Pseudophaeobacter arcticus DSM 23566: one gene and its partner. The protein of the gene in region 2 interacts with the protein of the main gene of each other region in a pairwise test. Links are inferred from orthologs where the notes say so. Each region holds a gene or a part of one and is shown on either strand. Other genes may lie near its edges.

Region 1 (3,055 bases), 1.7 Mb from region 2 along the record:
GTAACAGCCGATCGACAGATCACTGTGACGCGCTGCCAGATCCGACAGGAATGCCGCGATATCGCCTTCGCCGCGCATCACCCGCAGGCTTTGCGACAGCAAGGGCTCGCCGCCGGTCAACCCCGGCAGGACGCTGGCCACCATGGCCTGAAAGACCAATGGCACTCCGGCCATCACATGCACATTGCCCAGGGTAAACCCCGGCGCCGAAGAAACCGGATTGTCGATCAATGTCGCGCCCTCGGGGATCCGCGCCATGCGCAGGCGCGCTGCGTTCAGCTCTTGCCCGGAATTGGCATAATGCGCCGCCAAAATTGCACGGGCATCCGCGCGCACATCAAGTTCGGCCCCAAAGGCCTCTGCGATGCAATCTGCCGTGATATCATCATGGGTGGGGCCAATACCGCCACTGGTAAAGACATGGTCAAACCCTTTGCTCAGCGCTTGCACGGCAGCAATAATCACCGGCGCATCATCGCTGACCACCCGCACTTCCTTTAGGTCGATGCCCTGTTTGGTCAATTCACCAGCCAGAAAATGCGTATTGGTGTCGCGGGTACGTCCGGACAGGATTTCATCACCGATGACCAACATTGCGGCACTTGGGTTGGGCATCTTCTCTCTCCTATTGCGACAGTCTGCGCGATCCTTGCTGCAAGATAGCCACTCCTGCATCGAGGGCAAGCGGGCATCCCGTCTCAGGCCTGCTCTGACGCGCGGTTTCTGGCCAAAACGGGCGCAAACACCTTCCTTGCCTTGGTTTTTCCGTGCCGCTGACAAACTTCGCCGCCGCATGCGCCCCCAAAGCCGATGGATCCAGCCCCCTGATGGTAGCTTTTACGAGGCGACCAATGGCTTTGTATGAATGACCGGTTCAATCATGGTGCCATCACAAACATGCCCGGCTGCTGCAAGGGAATGTATCGCTTTCTCTGCCTCAGATGCGGGGATCAGCACATGCTCACCGTCGTAGGTGCAGACAACAAAAACACCAATTCCGTTGGACGACAGGGGCGAGATCACCGACTGGACAATCCCTGCCGCCTCAAACGGGAAAGGACCAATTGTCCGCAGACAAGCCCAGCCAGTTTCGGTTTCGATCCCCACGGGAACCCGGTCTTCAAGGCAGATGAGGGTTGTCTCGTCGTCAGAATGAATAACGGCCCTGAAACCAGGCCCGTTCAGCCAAGCAGGGACATCCGCCTGTGCTGCCAAACGTGAAACCGCATAGCGCCCTGGGACAAAGCATATATTTAGGGTGTGATTCAAAAAGAGATCCTCCACAGCTGAACTGAAGAAGGACATTCCCGCGATGCACTGTCTGCGTCACGTCGGAGCTTCATCTTCTGATGATGATTTACCACTGCACGTTAGATCGGGTGGCCGAAAATGCCAAGCAGACATGCGGGAAAATTATTCGGTCAGACCACCATGAGAGGTGCCGCGACAGTTATCTCATGTGGGTTAATCCGGGTGGCGTAGACAAGCCGCTCAACGCCACGTTTTTGCGCGTTATCAAAAGCTTGAGCATAGGCAGGGTCGATATCAACAGCGAGCTTGAAGCGATCGCAATCGGTGCGTTGCACAAGATAGAGCATCACCGCCCGGTGTCCCTGTTCTACCATCCGTGTCAGTTCTTCGAGGTGTTTTGTCCCCCGTTTGGTCACAGTATCGGGAAACTCAGCCACTCCCGGCTGGCGCATCAGCGTGACACTCTTGACCTCGACATAACACTTCGGAAAACCGGGTTGGGTCAAAAGGAAATCAATGCGGCTGTTTTCACCATATTTCACTTCAGGTTGTACGGTTTTGTAGTCAGCCAACTCGGTGATTTTCTGGTCCTCAAGGGCACAGCGTAAAACACGGTTGGGAATCGAGGTATCAATGCCTGAGAAATGACCATTTTCATGATCCACCAATCGCCAGCCGTATTTCAGCTTTTTTCGGGGGTCATCATTGGGTTCCAACCAGACCCGCATCCCTGCCTCTGCCAGCCCGGTCATCGAACCGGGGTTCGGGCAGTGTGCGGTGATTTCCCGGCCGTCCGGCAGCAGGCAATCGGCCAAAAATCGCTTGTAGCGTCGAATCAAGGTCGCGGGGATGAGCGGCGTAGAAAATTCCATTTGATCTACCTACCGCACCCACATGGCTTGTCAAAGCAACATTCTTGGCCAACCAAATGCATCCGCATCGACGCCTCATCTGGTCCCGTCTATCTGCCCGATTTCAGGACAGGATCTGGCATGGCTTTGGCTATTTTCCACCCATTGGTTGGGGTATCTTCAATTTCCTGCCGACAGATCATGGCGGGGGGGCATCTCCGCCAGGGGCGAACTCCAGGCGGTTGCGATTGAGAAACTCACCCCCATTTTGACGTCGGCCCTTGCCTCTGGTACCTGCCCCCAAGCCTGCAGAACTGCGGGACCGAAGGCCTGATCTACGCCACATGCATTTCTGCGCATAAAACCGCTTTCGGCCAAGGCTTGCCCACAGCCTGAGCTTTCTCCCCCAATCCAGCGCTGGTTTTCCGGCGGCGGCTCTGGTTCTTTTAACCAAATCCCCTTACATAGTCCCCAAGTGACACGCCTACGGAGCCCAGCTTGATGAGATCGAAAGACGGCCGCACCACCAAAGACGGCATTCGCATTTACCAGGAGGCCGATTTTTCCGGCATGCATGTGGCCGGAAAGCTGGCCGCACAGATTCTGGATGACATCGCACAGCATGTTTTCCCAGGACAGACCACCGGAGAGATCGACCGCATCATCACCAATATGGTCGAGGAGGCCGGAGCAAAATCTGCCACCATCGGCTACAAGGGTTATCAGCACGCCAGCTGCATTTCGGTAAACCATGTGGTCTGCCACGGTATCCCCAGCGACAAAAAGCTGAAAGATGGCGATATCCTCAATATCGACGTGACCGTCATCGTTGATGGCTGGTTTGGCGATACCTCACGGATGTTTGTTGCGGGCAAATTGTCCCGCAAGGCCGAGCGCCTGATCCAGGTGACCCATGACAGCCTGATGAAGGGGATCGAGGTTGTGAAGCCCGG
Region 2 (3,125 bases):
GGACGCGCGCCCCGTCGAAGACCAGTTTCCCCTGGTCTGGGAAATTGACAGTAATTTTGCCACCTGCGTTGGATTGGACTTCTCCCGGTCCCCATTCAGGATGTTCCGGGTGTTTTACACGCATGCCGGGGGCAAGGAAAGCATTGAGGTCGATCATGTGATGGGCCCAAGTCGGAGGAAAGATATGGCCGTAGATACCGCCAATTTGGCCGCTTTGATAGGGTCCAGAATTTGTCACGATTTGATCAGCCCGGTCGGCGCCATTAACAACGGATTGGAACTGCTGGCAATGTCCGGAGCCATGGCTGGTCCCGAGCTGGAGCTGATTTCCGACAGTGTTTTGAATGCCAATGCCCGCATCCGGTTTTTCCGCATTGCCTTTGGTGCCGCCGGCGATCAGCAGATGGGCCGGGCCGAGATCGTCTCGGTTCTGGATGACATCAGCAAGGCGGGCCGCTTAAAGTTCCAATGGGATTTCACCGAAGGGTGCAACCGCAGCGACGTGCGTATGGCCTTTCTGGCGGCGCTGTGCCTGGAAAGTGCCCTGCCCTATGGCGGTATGATCACCATGACCTGCACAGATGGGAAATGGTCCGTGTCCGGCGAAGGCCGCAAGATCAATATTGACGCGCCGCTTTGGGCCTATCTCGACGGTAGCGACACCTCGGCCAATCTGACCCCGGCACAGGTGCAATTTGCCATGCTGCCGGCCGCCGCGACACAGGCCGAACGTCAGCTGGGCTTTGACCATAGCGATGAAAAAGCCGCCGTCTGGTTCTAGAACCTCTGGTTTTAGCAGGCCTGGTTTCAGACCACCTGATGTCAGACCTGCGCGAGCGTGAACAAAACAAAAGCCCCCAATCAGATATTGGGGGCTTTCTTGCCGTACTTTCAAAGAGTTAGAGGGTCAGGCCTGTGCCGCTCCTAGGCCCGGACAGTGCCGTCGCCCCGCACCAGATATTTAAAGCTGGTCAACTGGGCCGCCCCAACTGGGCCACGGGCATGCATCTTGCCGGTGGCAATACCAATTTCGGCCCCCATGCCAAATTCACCGCCATCGGCAAACTGGGTCGATGCATTATGCATGAGGATCGCACTGTCGAGCTCTGCAAAAAACTGGGCCACGGCGGCCTCATCCTCGGTAATGATGCAATCGGTATGCTGGGAATGATATTTGCGGATATGCGCAATTGCATCCTCGATATCTGCCACAGGCTTTGCGGCAATGACCTTATCCAGGAATTCTTTGCCCCAGTCTGCATCCTCTGCAGGCGCCATGCCCTTGGGGCCAACCAAGCCACCAGCGGCGTGGATCTCCACCCCGGCAGCGGCCAGCGCGGTCAGCACGTCGCGGCCAATTGTGTCAACGATATCGCGATGGATCAGCAGGCATTCTGCGGCGCCACAAATACCGGTACGGCGGGTTTTTGCGTTCAGCACCACATCGAGCGCCTTTTTCGGGTCGGCAGATTTATCCAGATAGATATGCACGATGCCCTCAAGGTGGGCAAAAACCGGCACCCGCGCCTCGCGCTGCACCAATCCCACCAGCCCCTTGCCCCCCCGGGGCACGATGACATCGACATATTCGGTCATGGTCAGCAGCTCCTGCACCGCTGCGCGGTCCCGCGTTGGCACCAGTTGCACCGCGTCCTCGGGCAGGTTGGCGCCGCGCAGGCCTTCGACCAGGCAGGAATGAATGACCTGGCTGGAATGAAAACTCTCAGAGCCGCCACGCAGGATCACCGCATTGCCGGATTTCAGGCACAGCGCCCCGGCATCCGCCGTGACATTGGGGCGGCTTTCATAGATCACCCCAATGACGCCAAGCGGCGTTCTGACGCGTTGAATGTTAAGCCCCGAGGGCTGCTCCCACTCTGCCAGAATCTCGCCCACAGGATCGGCCTGTTCAGCCACGGCGCGCAGCCCGTCCACGATGGATTGGATACGGGGCTCATCCAGCATCAACCGGTCCATCATTGCGGGCGACAGGCCCTTGGAGGCGCCAAATTCCAGGTCTTTGGCGTTGGCGGCAATGATCTCGCCGCGCCGCGCCCAGACCGCATCGGCGGCGCCAATCAGGGCGGCATGTTTGCGTTCGGCGCTGGCTGTGGCCAGGGTCTGCGCCGCCCGCTTTGCACGAATGCCAAGTTCCATCATCAGCGCGGGGATATTTTGAGTGTCTTTCATCGGTCTCTTCTAAGCCTTGTCTGAGAGAGGCTGGCGCCGTTCCATTGCTGCCAGATTAGGAGCAGACACAGGCGGGTTTCCAGCCCCTAAGTAGAGAGGTCAGAGCGCCATATCGTCCCGGTGGATCAAAGCAGCCCGGCCGGGATAGCCTAGGACCTCTTCGATTTCGGCAGATTGGCGCCCCTGAATGGCGCGGGCTTCGTCGCCTGTATAGCGTGACAGGCCCTGCCCCAAAATGCGCCCCTCCGGGCCCTGGATGGCCAGGGGATCCCCCCGGCCAAAGTCACCCTCCACATGACAGACCCCTGCGGGCAATAGGCTGTTGCCGTTTGCCAGCGCGCGCGCGGCCCCGGCATCAATGGAAACCACCCCGCGCGGCTTCATCGCCGCAATCCAACGCTTGCGGGCAACCTGCGGGTCATCCTGCGCGGTGAACCAGGTGCAAGGCGCACCCTCCATCAGTGTTTTCAACGGGTTCAGGGGCGATCCTTCGGTAATCACCATAGCGCAACCGGCCGCTGTCGCCATCTTGGCTGCCAGCACCTTGGTGATCATGCCGCCCTTTGACAGGCCAGACACACCATCGCCGGCCATGGCTGCGATCTCGGGGGTGATCTGGTCAATGGTGTCATAGCGTTTGGCATTGGGGTCCAGCGCCGGATTGGCACTGTAAAACCCATCGACATCCGACAGCAGCACCAGCGCATCGGCCCCGACGGTCACCGCAACCTGCGCCGCCAACCGGTCATTGTCGCCATAGCGGATTTCGTCGGTGGCGATGGTGTCATTTTCATTGACGATGGGTACCGCGCCCAGACCAATCAGCGTCTCAAGCGTCGCCCGCGCGTTCAAGTAGCGGCGACGATCAGCGCTATCTTCCAGCGTCACCAGCACCTGGGCGGTGGTGACACCATGGGGCGCCAGGGCCTCTTCAT

What was found.
Region 1: the proteins of ARCT_RS0112050 (region 2) and sfsA interact in binary tests that used the Escherichia coli proteins (3 or more experiments, as listed by UniProt). The link is inferred for Pseudophaeobacter arcticus DSM 23566 from one-to-one orthologs.

What each region holds. Positions count from the first base shown.
Region 1 is NZ_KI421507.1:3,369,523-3,372,577, forward strand. What follows is about bases 273-3,004. They hold sfsA (DNA/RNA nuclease SfsA), read right to left. Parts: upstream 2,124-3,004; coding sequence 1,422-2,123; downstream 273-1,421. Other genes in these bases: ARCT_RS0120740 (competence/damage-inducible protein A), read right to left, coding at 273-615; ARCT_RS26640 (ACT domain-containing protein), read right to left, coding at 838-1,305; map (type I methionyl aminopeptidase), read left to right, coding at 2,604-3,004. Also shown: more of ARCT_RS0120740, read right to left, coding at 1-272; more of map, read left to right, coding at 3,005-3,055. UniProt on the Escherichia coli protein: Binds to DNA non-specifically. Could be a regulatory factor involved in maltose metabolism.
Region 2 is NZ_KI421507.1:1,667,930-1,671,054, reverse strand. What follows is about bases 58-2,859. They hold ARCT_RS0112050 (glutamate-5-semialdehyde dehydrogenase), read right to left. Parts: upstream 2,191-2,859; coding sequence 925-2,190; downstream 58-924. Other genes in these bases: proB (glutamate 5-kinase), read right to left, coding at 2,290-2,859; ARCT_RS0112055 (histidine phosphotransferase family protein), read left to right, coding at 185-781; ARCT_RS27515 (DUF3553 domain-containing protein), read right to left, coding at 58-157. Also shown: more of ARCT_RS27515, read right to left, coding at 1-57; more of proB, read right to left, coding at 2,860-3,125. UniProt on the Escherichia coli protein: Catalyzes the NADPH-dependent reduction of L-glutamate 5-phosphate into L-glutamate 5-semialdehyde and phosphate. The product spontaneously undergoes cyclization to form 1-pyrroline-5-carboxylate.